DNA from 4 places in the Mesorhizobium koreense genome. Region 1 is predicted to be linked to each of the others. Evidence: predicted binding sites of a transcription regulator. Region 1 holds the regulator's gene; each other region holds the start of a gene.
What was found. Region 1 encodes LexA, which represses DNA repair genes until DNA is damaged. Its sites were predicted from a motif close to TGTTCNNNNTGTGTTCNG; they were not measured.
Positions count from the first base shown of each region.

Region 2: a site for LexA is predicted at 2,904-2,921, ahead of RBH77_RS00485 (YifB family Mg chelatase-like AAA ATPase). Genes of this name have one in related genera too.
Region 3: a site for LexA is predicted at 2,817-2,834, ahead of RBH77_RS07210 (helicase-related protein). Genes of this name have one in related genera too.
Region 4: a site for LexA is predicted at 2,318-2,335, ahead of RBH77_RS19430 (cytoplasmic protein). Genes of this name have one in related genera too.

Region 1 covers NZ_CP134228.1:3,062,760-3,067,722, reverse strand. Annotated here, with positions in the region: gene moaC (cyclic pyranopterin monophosphate synthase MoaC) at 1-238, shown strand, start outside; gene RBH77_RS14585 (molybdopterin molybdotransferase MoeA) at 235-1,449, shown strand; gene lexA (transcriptional repressor LexA) at 1,570-2,283, shown strand; gene RBH77_RS14575 (ComEC/Rec2 family competence protein) at 2,277-4,745, opposite strand; gene gltX (glutamate--tRNA ligase) at 4,869-4,963, shown strand, end outside.
Region 2 covers NZ_CP134228.1:99,648-104,610, forward strand. Annotated here, with positions in the region: gene RBH77_RS00470 (GtrA family protein) at 32-439, opposite strand; gene RBH77_RS00475 (glycosyltransferase family 2 protein) at 436-1,680, opposite strand; gene gshB (glutathione synthase) at 1,887-2,834, shown strand; gene RBH77_RS00485 (YifB family Mg chelatase-like AAA ATPase) at 2,978-4,510, shown strand; gene RBH77_RS00490 (DMT family transporter) at 4,672-4,963, shown strand, end outside.
Region 3 covers NZ_CP134228.1:1,504,297-1,509,259, forward strand. Annotated here, with positions in the region: gene RBH77_RS07210 (helicase-related protein) at 1-2,662, opposite strand, end outside; gene RBH77_RS07215 (beta-ketoacyl-ACP reductase) at 3,538-4,260, opposite strand; gene RBH77_RS07220 (acetyl-CoA C-acetyltransferase) at 4,362-4,963, opposite strand, start outside.
Region 4 covers NZ_CP134228.1:4,072,305-4,077,267, forward strand. Annotated here, with positions in the region: gene RBH77_RS19410 (DUF5330 domain-containing protein) at 133-459, shown strand; gene RBH77_RS19415 (SufE family protein) at 553-984, shown strand; gene RBH77_RS19420 (DUF6456 domain-containing protein) at 997-1,830, opposite strand; gene RBH77_RS19425 (helix-turn-helix domain-containing protein) at 1,831-2,157, opposite strand; gene RBH77_RS19430 (cytoplasmic protein) at 2,473-2,748, shown strand; gene RBH77_RS19435 (Ros/MucR family transcriptional regulator) at 2,837-3,262, opposite strand; gene RBH77_RS19440 (S9 family peptidase) at 3,769-4,963, shown strand, end outside.

The DNA of each region.
Region 1 (4,963 bases):
CAAGGTCTCCGTCGATATCAGGCCGGATAATGCGCTGCCGGGGCTTCGAGTTACCGCAACGGCGCGCGTCACCGGCAAGACCGGCGTTGAGATGGAGGCGCTGACGGCAGCGTCGGTTGCCTGTCTCACCATCTACGACATGGCCAAGGCCATCGACCGCGGCATGGTGCTGGGTGGCATCCGCCTGATCGAAAAGAGCGGCGGCAAGTCAGGTGACTATAGGGCTGAGGGCGCATGAACACCGGCGACCTGCTGCCTGTCGACAGTGCGCTGGAGCTTCTTCTCGCCGGCGCTGCGCCGCTTGCCAAGGAGAACGTGCCGATCGGAGAAGCCGCCGGCCGGGTGCTCACCGAACCGCTCGCGGCGCTGCGCACGCAGCCCCCCTTCAACGCCTCGGCGATGGATGGCTACGCGGTCCGCACCGAGGACATTGCCGCCCTCCCCGCGCGTCTCAAGATCATCGGCGCCGCGCAAGCCGGCAAGCGCTATCCAGGCACGGTCGGCAAGGGTGAAACCGTGCGCATCTTCACCGGTGCGCCGGTACCAGACGGCGCCGACGCGGTCCTGCTGCAGGAAGACGCCCGCATCGTCAGCGAAGGCCTCGTCGAGGCTCTGGAAAGCGTGGCGCGGGGACGGCATATCCGCCGTGCGGGCCTCGATTTCGCCGAAGGTGAGCCGCTCCTTCCTGCCGGCCGCGTGCTCGACCCCGCCGCGCTTTCGCTTGCGGCCGCCGCGAATCATGCGGAGGTTCCCGTGGTGCGGCGGCCGCTGGTTGCGATTGCCGCGACCGGAGACGAGTTGCTGCTGCCCGGCAGCCACCCCGGCCCGGACCAGATCATCGCCTCGAACGGCTATGGCGTCGCCGCGATCGCGCGCGATGCCGGCGCCGAAATCCTCGATCTCGGCATTGTGCCCGACGACCGCAAACTCATCGCCGCGGCGCTCCGCCGCGCGCTGGCCGCGGGCGCCCATATACTGGTCACGCTCGGCGGCGCTTCCGTCGGCGATCACGACCTCGTGCGCGAGGTGCTGACGGCTGAAGGCATGACGCTCGATTTCTGGAAGATCGCCATGCGCCCCGGCAAGCCGTTGATGTCCGGGCGTATCGGGCAAACGCGCGTGCTCGGCCTGCCCGGCAACCCGGTATCGAGCATGGTCGGCAGCCATCTTTTCCTAGTGCCACTGATCGCGCGGCTTGCAGGACGGACGCATCGTCCCGACGTCCGCGAGGCCCGACTCGCCGAGGCCATGCCCGAAAACGACCGCCGGCGGGACTATGTGCGCGCAGCGGCGGAGGAGACGTCGGAGGGCTTGCTCGCCGCGCCTTTCGGCATACAGGACTCTTCCATGTTGAGGACCCTTGCCGCCGCCAACTGCCTCATCATCCGCGAGCCACACGCGCCCGCCGCGGCGGCCGGCGATCCGTGCCGGGTACTTTTCATCCGCTGAAGGCAACCAAAGCCGATTTTCACCGTGGTTCATTGAAATTTAAACGGTTGCGGAACACAACTGGAACAGATAGTGTTTGTTCTGGTTTTGTTTACTACGCTGATTCTCGGGGAAATCGCGATGCTCACGCGCAAACAACACGAACTCCTGATGTTCATCCACGAAAGGCTGAAGGAGACCGGCATTCCTCCGTCCTTCGACGAGATGAAGGACGCGCTCGACCTCGCTTCGAAATCCGGTATCCATCGCCTCATCACGGCACTTGAGGAACGCGGGTTCATCCGGCGACTACCGAACAGGGCGCGCGCGCTCGAAGTGCTGCGCCTGCCTGATTCCATTGCGCCGGGCCTCAATGCCAGCCGCCGGTTCTCGCCGAGCGTGATCGAAGGCAGTCTTGGCCGCAAACAGCCGGAGAAGTCGCGCGTTCCCGCCGCGAGCAATGACGATGCGGCTGGTGTTTCCGTCCCCGTCATGGGGCGCATCGCCGCCGGTGTGCCTATCGATGCCATACAGCACCAGACCCATTCGATCGCAGTGCCGCCGGAGATGCTTTCCGGCGGCGATCACTATGCGCTCGAGGTCAAAGGCGATTCCATGATCGAGGCCGGAATCCTGGACGGCGACACGGTCATCATCCGCAACGCCAACACGGCCAACCCGGGCGAGATCATCGTGGCGCTGGTGGACGACGAGGAAGCCACCCTCAAGCGCTTCCGGCGCAAAGGTGCGTCCATCGCGCTCGAAGCAGCCAACCCAGCATACGAGACACGCATCTTCGGTCCGGACCGGATCAAGGTGCAGGGCAAACTGGTCGGGCTGATCCGCCGCTATTGAGTGGACGCGGCATGAGTGAGGCTACTCTCATGCGGTTGCCTATCCCGGTATGGCGGATTTTTGTGTGACCCTTTTTCGCTACGTTGCCGGCGCTGATAAGGTGGCAGGCCGCGTGCTGCGCGTGAATAGGTTCTCTCGGCATGCCATGGGCGGTAATGCTTTTCGATCGAGTATTCCACGGTCGGCTGGAAGCCCTTTGCAGTCTCTTCGAACGTAACGACAGCAGCGCCGTAACGTGCCAGGTCACGCTTGGTGATGATGACCGGGCCAGAGGCGATGCAGGGATCGTTCGCAGTCGCGTCGTCGATGACGATCAGGCTGGCGATTGCGCAGACGTTGCCGGCCGCTTTCTCCGTGGCTGCGTGGGCGATCACCACCCCTTTCGCATTCCACGCGACGCAAAGCGTTTTGGTGCAGGCAAACGGCACCTCCGGCGCGGCTTTAGGTATGGCAGACGCGGTGGTCGCGCCCGGCTTTACGATGGCTGTCGCCATCATGGCGCGTGCCCAGTCTTCCATTGTGAAGCCGTTCGGACGCTTGCGGTTGACCGTCACGCGACCGTCTGAAAGCTTCAGCGCAACAAGGCTCGCGTCTTCCGAGACGAAGAGTTCCGGCGCCGGTCGCCGCGCAATGAGCGCGATACCAATGGCGATCAGCGGCAGCGCCGCAATCCGGAACCATGTCGTTGCAAGGGTCAGGATCACGAGCGCCATCGTTAGGAAGACAACCGCGGAACCCGGCAAAATACCGATCGCGTCGAAGGGTGAATGTTTCGACAGCGCGACCGCGATCTCGGTGAACAGGCCGATGCCCTTGCCCATGATGGCGAAGGCCGCCCCGTCGAGGCCGAACGGCATCAGCACGAGACCGAGTACCAGGAACGGCATGACGATGGCCGAGATAATCGGCATGGTGGCGAGGTTGGCAACGAGGCCGAGCGGTGAGACGCGCTGGAAATGCCATGCCGCGAAGAGAGCCGTGGCCGTTCCCGCGACAAGCGAGGTCGCGGCGAGACCGACGAAGTGCCGCACCGTCGCACTGCCACCCCGCCAGAGATACGACGCCGATTGCGGAGGGGGCGCCCGCCTCTGCCCGCGCTGGCGCCATTCACCCCAGGCGGCGTAAGCACTGATCAGCGCGGCCGTCGCGGCGAACGACATCTGGAAACTCGGTCCGACGATCTCATGCGGGGCGCTCACCACCACGGCGAGCGCGGCGAGCGCGAAATTGCGCATGCTGATCGCGGCCCGGTCGAACAGCACCGCTACCAGCATGATCGCAAGCATGATGAAGCTCCGCTCCGTGGCGACGCCCGCCCCGGATATCAGGAGGTAGAAAGCGATCGCCGCGAGCGCGACGGCGGCCGCGTATTTCTTCGTTGGATGACGCGAGGAAAAGCTTGGGAACAACGCAAAGCCGAGCCGCATGAACACGATGACGATGCCTGCGGCCAGCGCCATATGCAGACCGGAAATCGACAGCACATGCGCCAGCCCGGTGATGCGGAGCGCTTCGTTGATGTCGTCGGGAATGCCGGACTCGATGCCCGCGACCAGTGCAGCACCGATTTCACCATTCGGCCCGGGTACGGCGGCCCGTACCCTGTCGGCAAGCGCATTGCGCAGGCGGGCGATGCCCGCGGCGGTACGCTCATAGAGCGTTGGTGGAGCAGCAAGTGAAATGCTCTTGGGATTGGTCAGGAAAAAGCCGCTCGCGCCGAGCCCGTCAAAATAACTCCTGAAGGAAAAATCGTAGCTAGAGGGCCTGAGCGGTCCGCTGGGCGGGAACAGATGCACGACGCCTTCGACGCCCGAACCCGGTTGCATGCCCGGCGGGATGGTACGGGCGCTGGCGCGTATACGGTCGGGTGCATAGCGCAAATGCGGACGCGAGGTGGAAACAAGGTCGATCGTCAGACGTACACGGCCGCTCGCCTGATGCTCGACCGTCACGACGCGGCCAACGATCCGAGTGGTGATGTCGGTTCCGAGCATCTTCGTTGCGGCACGCCACGTCTCGAACTTGCCGGCAAGCGCCCCGGCAACCACCAAGAGCGCGGCGAGCAGCACAATACGGAGCAGGAATTTCGACCGCGCGAGAAAATAGGCAGCCGACAAGGCAACAACGCCTGAAAGAAGCGGGGCGAAAGGCGGCTCCCAGGAAATATGGAAATAGGCGAGAGCTCCCACCGACAGGCACACCGGCACGAACAGGAACAGGGTGCCGCGCTCCCATTCGGTGATCGCCGCCTCACGGATGGAGGTCCGGAGGCGCGCGAAAGCCGCCCTCGCGCCGGCATATCCGTATCGATGCGGCTCCGCGCCGGTTGTTTCGCGCGTTCTTCCTGGAGGCGGTTCTCCACCGGCCGGAGCTTCCCGGTCGAATGGCATCGGACGATCGAGAAGGCGCGCGTCGAACTGCGACCGCTCGTCGCCGATCTCTTTCGCGTTGTCGTCCCCCATACGCCTTCCCCGCGCCGAAAGGCTTGCGCCCCGGCCCGCCTATGCTACATCAACGCCAGCCAAACGCCACCGCGCGCGCTCCCACCGATTTTCCGGTCCCGGCGCCGCCTCCCCGGAAATGCCATGCCACCCGTCGTCACACGCTTTGCCCCCTCGCCTACCGGATTCCTGCATATTGGCGGGGCACGGACGGCGCTGTTCAACTGGCTCTATTCCGA
Region 2 (4,963 bases), 2.1 Mb from region 1:
AACGGTAAAGCCACGCCCGGAGGAGCTTCGTTCAACGGGCGCGGCCGGTCTCGGGGAAGACCCACAGGATGGATCCTGCATAGCTTACGGCGCTGGCGCCAAGGACCGTCAACGCCGACATGACGAAAGGTGAGGCGTGGAAGCCGGCCACCGCGATATGGGCAATCAGACCCGAAGCAAGCGCGCAACCTGCCTGGAGCACGAAATAGCGGGGCAACGCATGGCCATGATCATGACCACCGCCAAAGGTCCAGTTTCGCTGCGCCGAATAAGCGGCGACAAATGCGATCGCATATGCGAGCGCGCTCCCGGCAAAGGGCGGCATTCCGCTGGAGACAAAAAGCCAGGACAGGAAAAAGAGCAGGCCGGCCGCGCTCACCCCCACGACCAGGAAACGCAGCGCCGTCAGGCCTCCGAAAAGCCCCCGACGCTGTTTCATTCGACCTTTGCCGGCTGAAGGCTTGTCCTGCCCGGCGCCGCTCCGATCCGGCGGCTGGAAACCGGGATCTCGAGCACGCCGAGCAGGAACGCCGAAAAGAAGAGCTGGAGGCCAATGACGATCAGGCTGAGGCCGAGTATCACGATACGGGGAATCTCCGGTTCGTTCAGCGGCCCGAAGCCGAGTTGCGCCCAACGCGCCAGGGCGTAGCCGAAGAAAAGCCCGCCGCCGCCGAAGATGATCCCGGCGCCGAGCGCCAGACGGTCCGTACTGATATTGCGGATCAGCCAGTCCGACCGGCTGGTTGCCGGCAGGAAGCCGGTGATATGCGCATAATATCGGGAGAGCAGGCCGACCGTCACGAGTTGCACGCCCGAAACCATCATGAAACAGGCCGCCATGAAGGTATTGAGGTCGAGCGAGAGATTATCGACGATGTCCAACGGCCCGAACAGAAGCAAGGACGCGAGCACGAAGCCGACGCCGAACAGCGCCATGCCCGGAATGAAGAACAGCCATTTCGGATTGTGCATCAGCAGGAATTTGAGATGCCGCCAGCCATCCCTCCATGTCCGCAGGTGCGGCGGGCGGCTGCGCCCATCCGGCTTGAGCGTTGTCGGCACCTCCTCGATGCGCAGGCCCTGAAGCGCGCTACGGACAACCATCTCGCTGGCGAATTCCATGCCTGTCGTGTGCAGATCGAGCGAGCGGATGGACACGGCGTTGAACCCGCGCAAACCACAATGGAAATCGCCTGCGTCGATCCTGAACAGGAGCCGCCCGAGCCAACTCAGCACCGGGTTTCCAAGATAACGATGCAGAGCCGGCATGGCATCGCGTTCGATCCCGCCCTTGAAGCGGTTGCCCATGACAAGGTCGGCGCCGGCGCGCAACCGGTCGACGAAAGCTTCCAGCGCGGAGAAATCGTAGCTGTCGTCGGCGTCGCCCATGATGATGTAGCGGCCTCTCGCCCTGGCGATCCCGCCGCGCAGCGCAGCACCATAGCCCTTGTCCGACACCGCGATGACGCGGGCGCCGAGATCGGCGGCAATCTTCTGCGAACCGTCCGTGCTGCCATTGTCGGCGATGAGCACTTCACCCGAAATCCCGTATCCGGCCAGAAAGGCAAGCGCCTTGGTCACGCAAACCGCGATCGTCTCCGCCTCGTTGAGGCAGGGCATCAGGATTGTCAGCTCGATTTCGTCCTGCAGGCTTTCGCGCAAGGGGAAGACGGCGTTCATCTCAGTTCCGGTCCACGCTCCACAGCGGTGCCGGTCCCGCCCGCACCGGCGACGAATTTGACCGAAAAGGCTTAAGATTCTGATGATCCGATCGGGAGAACGGTAACGAATCCGACCTTGGATGCATCCCGCACAAAGCGACGATTGGCAGACAGTCTCGAAATTATGTAGAGCATTCGGCCTGACAAATTGAGGAAAGCCCGATCATGCCACTCAGCGTCGCAATCCAGATGGACCACGTGTCCACCATCCACATCGTCGGCGATACGACCTTCGCGCTGGCGCTGGAAGCTGAGCGCCGCGGCCACCGGCTCTTCCACTACACGCCGGATCGCCTTTCCATGCTGGGCGGCAAGGTCTTTGCGCGGGTGGAGGCGCTTACCGTCGTGGACAGGGCGGAGAAGCACTACGAGCTCGGCGAGCCTGTTCGGACGGACCTCTCGGAGATGGACGTGGTACTGCTCAGGCAGGACCCGCCCTTCGACATGAACTACATCACCACGACGCATATCCTGGAGCGCATCCATCCGGCGACGCTGGTGGTCAACGATCCGGCCTGGGTGAGAAACAGCCCGGAGAAGATATTCGTCACCGAATTCCCCGACCTGATGCCGGAGACGCTGATCACCAAGGACCCGCTCGAGGTGGCGGCCTTCCGCCGCGAGCATGGCGACATCATCATCAAGCCGCTCTACGGCAATGGCGGCGCCGGCGTGTTCCATCTGCTCGAAGCCGACCGCAACCTCGCCTCCCTGCTCGAAATGTTCGGCCAGATGTTCCGCGAGGCCTATATCGTGCAGCGCTACCTGAAGGAGGTGCGCGCCGGCGACAAGCGCATCATCCTCGTCGACGGCGAGCCGGTCGGCGCCATCAACCGCATCCCGGCGGAGCACGATTCGCGCTCCAACATGCATGTCGGCGGGCGCGCCGAGCCGATCGGGATGACGGAGCGCGAGCGCGAAATCTGCGCGCGGATCGGCCCGGCGCTGAAGGAACGCGGCTTTCTTCTCGTCGGCATCGATGTGATCGGCGACTACCTGACGGAGATCAACGTCACCTCGCCGACCGGCATCCGCGAGGTGAAGCGCTTCGGCGGGGCGGATATAGCCGCTCTGTTCTGGAACGCGGTGGAGGAGAAACGCGGCACGCGCTGACGGCGGTCGCGACCGCCTTTGTTCTTTTCCACAACCGGCAACAACCGGATTACAGCTTTTACGATTATTTGTTCCCTGATTGTTCTTGCACCTGATCGCGATCCGTGCTTGTCTGCCCCGTGAAAGGGACACGGAGGGGCAACATGGTTTCGCGGGTGCGCACGGTCGCCTTCCAGGGCATTGAGGCCGTCCCCGTCGACGTGCAGGTGATGGTCGCGCCCGGCAAGGTGGGAATGCAGATCGTCGGCCTGCCGGACAAGGCGGTGGCGGAAAGCCGCGAGCGGGTACAGGCGGCGCTGCATGCGTCCGGCCTGTCGATGCCGGCGAAGAAGGTAACGGTCAACCTGGCGCCGGCCGATCTGCCCAAGGAAGGCAGTCATTACGACCTTCCGATCGCGCTCGGCCTGATGGCGGCGCTCGGCGCCGTGCCGGGCGACGCGCTGGCGGAATATGTCGTGCTGGGCGAGCTTTCTCTGGACGGGACGATCACGCCGGTGGCCGGCGCCCTGCCAGCCGCGATGGGCGCCAACGCCGACGGCAAGGGACTGATCTGTCCGCACGGTTCGGGATCGGAAGCGGCCTGGGCGGGCGAGGAGATCGACATTCTGGCGCCACGCAGCCTGATCGCCATCGCCAACCATTTCCGCGGCACGCAGGTGCTGAAGCGGCCGGAGGCGCGCATCCGGCCCGCGGCAGGGGCGTTACCCGATCTGGCCGACATCAAGGGGCAAGAGAGCGCCAAGCGAGCCCTGGAGGTGGCGGCAGCCGGCGGGCACAATTTGCTGATGGTCGGGCCGCCCGGCGCCGGCAAATCGATGCTGGCCCAGCGCCTGCCGTCGATCCTGCCGCCGCTCTCAGCGCGCGAGCTGCTCGAAATCTCCATGATCGCGTCGATGGCGGGCGAACTGGCCGGCGGCCAGCTTTCCGACCGGCGGCCGTTCCGCTCGCCGCATCATTCCGCCTCCATGGCGGCAATGGTTGGCGGAGGCTTGAGGGTGCGGCCGGGCGAGGTCTCGCTGGCGCATAACGGCGTGCTGTTCCTCGACGAACTGCCGGAATTCACGCCCCAGGTGCTCGATTCGCTGCGCCAGCCGCTTGAATCGGGCGAATGCGTCATCGCCCGGGCCAACCACCGTGTCACCTATCCGGCGCGCATCCAGCTTATTGCCGCAATGAATCCGTGCCGATGCGGGATGGCGGGAGAGCCCGGCTATCGCTGCGCGCGCGGACCGCGCTGCCAGAGCGACTATCAGGCGCGCATCTCAGGTCCACTGCTCGACCGCATCGACCTCAGGGTCGACGTGCCCGCTATCTCCGCGAGCGACCTCATCCGGCCAGCGAAGTCGGAGCCGTCGAGCGCGGTTGCGGAACGTGTCGCACGAGCGCGCACCATTCAGACGGAGCGTTTCGCCGCGCTCGGTCCGGCCGGCGCCATGACCAACGCGCATTGCGCGACGAAGCTGATCGAGGAGATCGCGGCGCCGGACGCGGCGGGCGCAGCGCTGCTCTATGATGCGAGTGAAAAACTCGGCTTCTCCGCGCGCGCCTATCACCGCGTGCTACGTGTCGCGCGCACACTCGCCGATCTCGACGGCGAGGCGAAGGTCGGACGCATCCATCTGGCGGAGGCGATCTCGTACCGCGTACCGGGCGAGAGGCTGGCGCAAGCGGCATAGGCTTTGAAGCGTCGACCGCGCCGGGTTTTCGTGGCTCGGCGGAACCGGATTTCGACCGACCCGGTACGAGACAGGCGGTTCGGGCAGGAAACGGGATGCGCCATGCCGCCGCCTTGTCGTATCAAGGGCGCGGCAACCGGCAATCACGAAAGATTTTGCGCATGACCGTCCTTTATCTTCTCACCGCGCTCGGCCTCGGCGCGATCATTTCCATGCAACCGGCCATCAATGCCCAGATGGCGGTCAGGCTGGGAAGTCCGCTGGCGGCCGCCACCTGCTCGATCGTCATCAGCCTTGCGATGATCGTCGTCGCTTGGACGGCGTTCGGCCGCGTGCCCATAAGCTGGTCAAAGCTTGCCTCGCTGCCGTGGTGGGTTCTTATCGGCGGGGCGGCCGGGGCGCTCTTTGTCCTCGGAGGCATCATGGCTGCGCCGAAGCTGGGCGTGGCCGCCT
Region 3 (4,963 bases), 1.6 Mb from region 1:
CTTCGGCGGTAGGGCTGGAGGCTGCCGCTTCGCTACTCCCGGACGTCTCCGGCTGGGTTCCTTCCATCGCGACTTGCACTTCCGCTTCAACAACGGGTGCAGTCGACTGCGCGGCTTCGGCTGCCGCTTTTGCCGCTGCCGCGGCTTCCGCTGCCTCTTGAGCTGCGCAGTCGAGTGCTTCCAGCCGCGCCGTCACCTCGGCAGCAGGCTTCGCCTCGGCGCGATAGCCGAGGCCCTTCAGAATTTCCTCCATGTCCTCGGCCTTGGCGCCGAGGATCGACATCATTGCCGGCGTGACGGTGAAGGCGTTGCCGTCGAAGGCGCCCTCCGGCCGCACGCCGGTTCCGGCCTTCCAGGCAAGTGCGGGACGGATAAGGTCGGCAAGACGTTCGAGGATATCGACGCGCACGGCCCGTCGGCCGAGCACGCGGAAGCCGGCCAGCCGGTAGAATGCCGGATCGAATGCCGGATCGGTAACGACCGAGGTGCGGCCGGCGGCGAGCAGCTGCACGACATCGCCGAAGCCCGGCCTGTCCTTGGCGTCGTTCTTCAAGGCCCAGAGCAGGGTCAGGAGGCCGGCGGGACCCGGCTTGACCAGTGCCGGCACGAAGATGTGGTAGGCGCCGAAACGAACGCCGAGACGGCGCAGTGCAGCGCGCGCGTCCTGGTCGAGCGCCTTCACGTCGGCAGCGACGTCGCGACGGTTCAGGAGGCCGAAATTCTCGACAAGGCGGAAGGCGATGCCGCGCGCCATGCCGGAAAGCTGCTCGGCGGTGGAAAGATCGTTCAGCGGCTTCAGCAGGCTCTCGACCTGATAGTTGACGAAGCGCTCGGCACGGGCGGCGACCTTATCGCGTGCGGGGCCGGTGAGCTGCTCGTCGGCCAGCAGGATGACGCGCGGCTTCAACGCGTCGTCGCTGGCAGTCAGCGTTGCCACCGGCGCGCCGATCCAGCGCACGGTGCCATCCGAGGCCAGCGCCAGGTCGCCATTGGCGCAGGCGGAAAAGCGCTCGGCGCGTTCCTCGAATTCCTGGGCCAACGCTTTCTGCGCCGCGGCCTTGACTGCCTTCGCGTCCTCGCCCTCGGCGCTCTGATCGGCCGTGAAGCGAAAACCCTGCAATTCGCCGACATGGTGGCCTTCCACCAGGACGGCGCCCGACGAACCTATCTCTGCTTCCGGCATGCTGTTTTCCCGCAGGCGCTTCATGAGGACGGAAGTCCTGCGGTCTACGAAGCGTTTCGTCAATCGCTCATGCAGCGCATCGGACAGGCGATCCTCGATCTCGCGCGTTTTCTCCTGCCAGTGTGTCGGATCAGCAAGCCAGCCCGGACGGTTGGACACGAAGGTCCAGGTCCTGATCTGGGCGATGCGGGCGGAAAGCGTATCGATATCGCCTTCGGTCGAGGAGGAGCGCTCGACCTGATTGGCGAGATAGTCTTCGTCCACCTGGCCCTTGCGCACGAGGTCGAGATAGATCGAGGCGATCAGGTCGGCGTGCTGTGCGGGAGCGATCTTTCGATAGTCGGGAAGGGCGCAGGCATCCCACAGCGTCGTGACGCGCTCGCGGGAGGCGGCGAGGTCACGGATGCCGGGCTCCTTCGACAGATGCTCCAGCGCGCGCTGGTCCACCGCCGGCAGCGCCTTGGTCAGGCCTTCGAAGCCGGGCGTCGTCTCGATCGAGCGCTTCAGCGCGTCGAGACTGGAGAAATCGAAGGAGGCGGTGCGCCATTGCAGCACCTTCACGGGCTCGAAATCGTGGCCCTCGATCTTCTCGATGAGGTCGTCGGCGAGCGGATCGACCTGACCGGTGACGCCGAAGGTGCCGTCGCGAAGATGCCGGCCGGCGCGCCCGGCGATCTGGCCGAGTTCGGCCGCCGTCAGGTCGCGATACTGGAAGCCGTCGAACTTGCGGTTCTGGGCGAAGGCGACATGGTCGACGTCGAGGTTGAGGCCCATGCCGATGGCGTCGGTGGCGACGAGATAATCGACGTCGCCGGACTGGTAGAGCGCCACCTGCGCGTTGCGCGTGCGCGGGCTGAGCGCGCCCATGACCACGGCCACGCCGCCGCGCTGGCGGCGGATCAATTCACCGATCGCATAGACCTCGTCCGCCGAGAAGGCGACGATCGCGGAGCGGCGCGGCAGCCGCGTGATCTTCTTCTGGCCGGCATAGGCGAGGTGCGACATGCGCGGCCGCGTGACGGTGGAGACGCCCTTCAAGAGCCGCTCGAGAATGCCGCGCATGGTGGCGGCGCCGAGCAGCAGCGTTTCCTGCCGGCCGCGCAGATTGAGGATGCGGTCGGTGAAGATGTGGCCGCGTTCGAGGTCACCGGCAAGCTGGACCTCGTCGATCGCGACGAAGGCCGCATCCGTCTCGCGCGGCATCGCCTCTACCGTGCAGACGGAGAAGCGCGCGCCGGGCGGCATGATCTTCTCCTCACCCGTGTGCAGCGCGACGTTGGCGGCACCAACCTTTTCGACCACGCGCCCATAGACCTCGCGCGCGAGCAGGCGGAGCGGCAGCCCGATCACTCCGCTCTCATGCGCCACCATCCTCTCGATGGCGAGATGCGTCTTGCCGGTATTGGTCGGGCCAAGTATGGCGGTCACGTCGCGCCCCGAGGGCACGGACTGGATGTCAGGCATGGTCTGGAGATTCATCTCGACTTTGAAAGCTCTGGGAAATGGCCTTCCCCTGGCAGCGCCTTCGCTGCGGAAGTTGCAATGCTATCCCCGGTGGAAGGCCTTCCGGGCATGCTATCCACATATAGGAAATCGCCGCCGGTGCAAAACGGCAAACGCGCGAATTAACGACTGGAACGAGTCTGGAACGAATCGGCGACGAATCAGTGACTCACGTCAATTCGGTGTTTGTTCACCCCTATATCTAGCGTGGCGGGGGCCTTTAACGGGCATATGCTGAATCGGCGGGTTTTGAACTCCGGGCCGACTCCGCTGCAAAGGTTAACGGCGCGGATTCGCGCTGTCTTCCGCACGGGCTCTTTCGGGCCAAGTGCAAGAATTTCTTCATGAAAATTGACGAATTCCTACCGCAGCACATGCCCGAGGGCGAAATCGCGTTAACGAACGGGCCATAGGCGGAACAAAGCGGCGACGAATCACTGATGGCGACATGTTTCTGTTATGTTCACGGCTAGATGTTGTGTCTTCCACCGCCAGCCCACCAATCATCCACAGGATATTCACAGGCTTGTCCACACGCGCGCGCAAGCCGTTAACCTTTGCGTGTCGTGGCGGGACAGGTCGGCTGGCGAGATTGAATGGCGGAAAGGTTCGGCACATCGGCGCAGACCGATCACGTCTGACTCGACCCCCACTCCGATTTGCTTCGCAAACCACCTCTCCCCCGACCGACGGGGGAGGGGAAGCGCCGGCCGCAAGGCTTGGTCTCCTTTCCTCGCCCCCACGAAGGTGGGGGAGAGGTGGCGCGCGAAGCGCGACGGAATGGGGGGATTCGGCCTATCCCAAGGCCCTATCCCTCGATCCGGGCTTGCCTTCAGGCGGCGGTCATGCGGTCAGCAGAAATACTGCCCGCCATTGGCCGTGATGGTGGATCCGGTGATGAAGCCTGCCTCGTCGGAGGCGAGGAAGACCACGCAGCGCGCGATCTCGGCCGCTTCGCCCAGCCGGCCGGCCGGGATCTGCGCGATGATGGATTCGCGCACCTTCTCGGGCACCGCCATGACCATGTCGGTAGCGATGTAGCCGGGACAGATGGCGTTGACGGTGATGCCCGCGCGAGCGCCCTCCTGGGCCAGGGCTTTGGTGAAACCGAGGTCGCCGGCCTTGGAGGCCGAGTAGTTGGCCTGGGCGAACTGGCCTTTCTGGCCGTTGATCGAGGAAATGGTGATGACACGGCCGAACTTGCGCTCGCGCATGCCGTTCCACACCGGATGCGTCATGTTGAAGACGCCGTTCAGGTTGGTGCCGATCACCTCGTTCCACTGCTCGCGCGTCATCTTGTGGAAGGGCGCATCGCGGGTGATGCCGGCATTGTTGACGAGCACGTCGACCGGGCCGAGATCGGCCTCGACCTTGCCGATGCCCGCCGCGCAGGCGTCGTAGTCGGCGACCGACCATTTATAGACCGGGATGCCGGTCTCGGATTTGAATTTCTGGGCCGCCTCGTCATTGCCGGCATAGTTGGCGGCGACTTTATAGCCGGCGTCTTTCAGTGCGAGGGCGATCGCCGCGCCGATGCCGCGCGAGCCACCGGTGACGAGTGCTGTCCTTGCCATTTGGTTCCTCCTCCCTGGTTCAGGGCAGTAAGGCATTAGGACAATCAGGCGGTATGTAGTCCGCTCTTTTTATTGCCCTACCTGCCTATTGCCCTACTGCCTTAGTTCATCGCTTCCACGCACATGGCCACGCCCATGCCGCCGCCGATGCAAAGCGTGGCGAGGCCCTTCTTGGCGCCGCGACGGCGCATTTCGAAGACGAGCGTGTTGAAGATGCGCGCGCCCGACGCGCCGATCGGGTGACCGATGGCGATGGCGCCGCCGTTGACGTTGACGATGTCGGTGTTCCAGCCGAGGTCCTTGTTGACCGCGCAGGCCTGGGCGGCGAAAGCCTCGTTGGCCTCGACCAGATCAAGATCGTCAGCCTTCCATCCGGCCTTCTCCAACGCCTTGCGCGAGGAGGGGATGGGGCCGGTGCCCATGATCTTCGGGTCGACGCCGGCGGTCGCCCAGGAAACGATGCGCACGAGCGGGGTGACGCCGCGGCGCTTCGCCTCTTCCTCGCTCATCAGCACGACTGCGGCGGCGCCGTCGTTGATGCCGGAAGCGTTGGCGGCCGTCACCGTGCCTTCCTTGTCGAAGGCGGGGCGCAGCTTTTGCATGGCCTCTATCGTCGCGCCGTGGCGGATATATTCGTCCTGGTCGACGACGATGTCGCCCTTGCGCGATTTCACCGTGACCGGGACGATCTCGTCCTTGAACC
Region 4 (4,963 bases), 1.0 Mb from region 1:
CATTCAAATTTTATACTTATTCGATGAAAATCCACCGCGTTCGGGCAAGCGCTCCTTTGCCCGCTCCTGCCATGATCCGGTTCGGGAAAGGGCCGCACTTGAAGGAACGGCCGACGGATAAAGGGACGGACAATGGGATTTCTCATCAAATCGGCCTTCTGGCTTTCGCTGGTCCTGCTTCTCATCCCATTCGATGCCGGCGACGGCACTCAGAAAGCCGACACCGTCAGCCCGGTCACTGCGCTTCTTGCGGCACGCGAAGCGGCAAGCGACATCGGCAATATCTGCGAGCGCAAGCCGGATGTCTGCGTCGTCGGCCAGGAAGCGCTGCATACGATCGGAGTCAGGGCGCGCGCCGGCGCGAAACTCGCATACGAGATGCTCGACAAGCATTTCGACGACAAAGACGGCTCGCTGACCACCGGTAGCATCGCAAGCGCCGAGAAACCGGCGGAATAACGCCGGTCTGGCCTACCGGCCCGCCAGCCAAAAAAGCCGCCGCACGTCCCGAATCTTCGTGACGGCACGGCGGCCGCTCACTATATCGATTACATGTCCAGCAATATTCAGGCCATACGCGACGACTTCGCCTTCCTTGACGATTGGGAAGACCGCTACCGCTACATCATCGAACTCGGCAATGAACTTCCGCCTTTCCCCGAAGAGGCGCGCGATGCCGGGCACAAGGTGCAGGGCTGCGTCAGCCAGGTGTGGCTCTTCACCCACCGCACGCAGGAGCCCGACCCGGTACTGACCTTCGACGGCGATTCCGACGCCCACATCGTTCGCGGGCTGGTGGCGATCATGCTTGCGCTTTTTTCAGGCAAGCACGCCAGCGAGATCGGACGGATCGACGCGGAAGGCGTCATGACCGAACTCGGTCTCGACGAGCACCTGACGCCGCAGCGCGCCAATGGCCTGCGCTCGATGGTGAAGCGCATCAAGCGGGACGCCGAAGAATCCCTTGCGATGGAAGGCTCCTGAGAGACGCGCCGCCTATTCGGCAGCGACGGGATTAAGCCGCGGGCGGTAATCGTCTGCTCCCCAGTGCAGAACGCGACGATGCGGACGTTCTTCCTTCGGGCGCTCGTAGTGACGGCTGAGCACACTTAGCGCTGATTTCAGCATGATCTTGGCGGAACGGGCCGGCCAGCCTCTTTCCATCTCGATCGTCTCCAGGCCTTTGAGGAAACAGCATACGTCGATGAGGACACCGGAGAGTTCCGGGCCCACCGCGTCGACCGCATGCTCAATCCGCTGCCTCGCCGCAAGCGCCGCATCGGTCAGTTCGGCAATTCCTCCGGCACCGCCGTCGCGCCGCCCTGACGCGATCGCGGCCTGCCAGTTGGCGCCGAGCCTCGGCATGATGCGGGCGCGCGTATAGTCGGACCTCAACCTTTCGCCCGAGCGCCATTCGGCCTCGGCCAGAAAGGGAGTACCGTCCTTCGTTTTGCGGCGGGCAAGCTGGGCAAGTGGCGATTCCGCCATATTCACGTCGGCGACGATCCAGCCATCAGCCGTATCGAACCGCTGCGGCGTGACCTCGCCATGCTGTTCGCGATAAGGATCCTTCCGCGCGGCCGTTCGCCTCAGGGCCGCCTCGCCGGCGGTCGAAAGGCGCACGGCGCCACCGGCGCGGGCAATCAGGCCGGCGGCGGCCAGTGCCGCAAGTTCGGCGTGTCTGGCGGCGATCGTGCCGCGCTCGCCGTTCTCCAGGAGGACGGACTTTTCATCCGATGCCGGCCTGATTTGCACAGGACCGGCCACAAGGAACTTCAGAATCCGGAGCCTTTTCCTTTCGGTCTCGCCCGGCTTTTCCCGAGCCGCCATTCAGATCGTACCCCGCTCACGGAAGGCGGCGCCGGCGACGCGCTCCATCGTCGCCACGATGCGATCAAAATCGGCATCGTCACGCATGTCCTCGACTAAATGACACGCGTAGAGCACCGTCGTGCGGTCGCGGCCGAAGCCACGTCCGACATCGGCCATGGTCAGCCGCAGCACGACATGTCCTACATACATCGCGATCTGACGCACACGGGTGATGTCCAGAGTGGAACGGCCCGGCCGCCGCAATTCCTTGCCACTGACATTGAAAAGGGCCGAGGCGATATCGATCAGGCAATCGCACCATTCCACTGCCCGATCGTACTTCATTCCATATGACGCCCGGCAGTCGCCAACGACGCACGGCGGGCTCGCCTCGCGCGCTCGATCGATCTCCAAGGTGGTTGCGGGTCGGGTGGCTGTCGCTTGTTGCACTGAACATATCCCTCCTGATTAGGAATATGTTCTTATATCGAAACCGCGCCTATGCGTGAACAAAATACGAACATTAAATTCTGTGTGAAACAATCAATGGATTGATTTCGCTGGCCTATTCCCCATCGCCTATGCCCTTCCCCAACGAATTTTCTCCCCGTCTTTATGGGTCGCACGACAATTCGCCTCCCAACTGCGCGAGGAACCCCGATGGATCGGCTGACCCAAGAGATCGACGACTACAGGCGAAAGAAGGAGAGGATAGCGACGGAGGCCCGGCAGCGCGCCGCGCTGTTCCTCACTTGCGGCATCGACATTCCCGAACTGCTCTCGGCATCCGCCATGGAGCGGGATCGTATAACAGTGCGGTTACTGCGGTTGATTGAACGGGAACGCATCAAGGGCGCGCGGCGCCATTGGAGCTACGATCTCAACAGGCATATCGCGCTGAAGCAGGCACTCGACCGCCTGCGCGGAAGCAAATGAGGACTGGACGGCACGAAGATTTTATCCGTGCGCCCGACAGCAAAACGGCGCCTCGCGGGCGCCGTAGCCTTATCATCGCCGAAGATGCTTACCGGCCCTTCGCCTTGCGGCCCAGGCCCATCTTCTTGGCCAATTGCGAGCGCGCCGCGGCGTAGTTCGGGGCCACCATCGGATAGCTGGAATCGAGGTTCCACTTCTCGCGATACTGGTCGGGCGTCAGGTTGTAGTGGGTCATCAGGTGCCGCTTGAGCGACTTGAATTTCTTTCCGTCCTCCAGACAGACGATATAGTCGTCGTGGACCGAGCGCTTGGGATTGACGGCCGGCTTCTGCTTGTCGACGGGAGCCTGTTCGCTGGCGCCGCCCACACGACCAAGCGCCGCATGAATGTCAGCGATCAGATTCGGAAGCTCCGAGACCGGAACAGGATTGTTGCTGACATAAGCCGCAACGACATCGGCCGTAAGCTCAATGAGCATGTCGGTGCTTCTGGCAGGTGATTCATTCATATCCATTCTCTGACCCTTCGATAGAACTTGGACTCTGCTGTTCCGCTTGTCTCTTTTCTCGGAATTCAGCGATACGAAACCAAGAAAGCTGACGCTTACACGACTCGCATCAGGCGGCACCTAACTGCCGCTTCGAATAGTATAAGTCAATTCACTAATTCTATTTTCCGGCTAAACATGCTCGATTTATCCTGTAGTCTTACAGAAATAATGAACGCCACAACTTTAACGCGTTTCACAACATTGCGGCGAGAGACAGGCAGACCGTGCCTGAAATGCGGACCGTTTCTGAAATATTGCTGACCTGCCATGCGGCGGAGCTTTTCATACAGGGCGGCAAATGGCGGAGACGGGCGAAAGCCGTTCAACCGGAAAATGCGGCCATCTGCGTGATTTCCATGGCCGTCTTACACTTTTCGCATATTGCGTTATATCCAAAAGATGGAACAAGCGACGGCGTACCGCCTTCGAGCCGATTTCCCATTCTTCCAAACTTCCCCCCCAGAGGCTTCATGACCGCCAAATTCGCAGACATTCCCGCGCCGCAGACCGAGACGCGGCCCAAGGCCGATAGCTGGCACGGCGTCAGCCGCGTCGACGAATATGCCTGGTTACGCGCGGAAAATTGGCAGGAGGTATTCAAGGACCCTTCCCTACTCGACCCGGCGATCCGGTCGCATCTGGAAGCCGAGAACATTTATCAGGCAGCGATGATGGCCGACACGGCCGAATTGCAGAAGAAGCTGTTTTCGGAGATGCGAGGCCGCATCAAGGAGGACGATTCCTCCGTGCCGATGAAAGACGGCGCTTTTGCCTATGGCACATCCTTCAAGGCCGGCGGCGAGCAGCCGCGCTTCTTCCGGACGCCACGGGAGGGTGGCGAGGAGCAAATCCTGCTCGACGGCGACAGGGAAGCCGAAGGCAAAAGCTATTTCCGCCTCGGGGGAGCGGATCATTCGCCCGACCACAAGCTGCTGCTCTGGGGCTTCGACGACAAGGGTTCGGAGTTTTACACGCTCCATGTCCGCGATATCGACGGCGGGGCCGATAACGCCGACAGCGTCGCGGACACGGGCGGCGCAGGCACCTGGGACGCGGAGGCAGCCGGCTTCTTCTATACGCGGCTCGACGCCAATCACCGGCCGTCAAAAATCTACTACCACACGCTCGGGAAGAAGCGTGACCGGCCGATCTACGAAGAGAAGGATCCCGGCTTCTTCATGGATGTCGGCGGGACGCTGACCAACCAATGGATATTCATCGCCATTCACGATCACGAGACATCGGAATACCGCATCCTTCCGGCGAACGATCCAGGCTCAAAGCCGCATTTGGTGGCGGCGCGCGAGACAGGCCTGCAATACGATCTCGAAGACGGCGGCGATATCTTCTTCATCCTGACCAACGCCGACGGCGCCAAGGATTTCAAGGTCATGACGGCGCCGACCAGCGATCCGGGCCGGGCCAACTGGCGCGAACTTATCCCTCACGAACCCGGCAGGCTGGTCCTCTCGATCATGGCCTTCCGTGACTTCCTGGTGCGGCTCGAACGCAAGGACGGGCTGCCGCGCATCGTTATCCGCGAGCGCGCCACCGGCGAGGAACATATGATCACCTTCGAGGAGGAAGCGTATTCACTCGGCCTTTCGGGCGCCCTTGAATACGACGCGGATGCGATTCGCTTCTCGTATTCCTCCATGACCACGC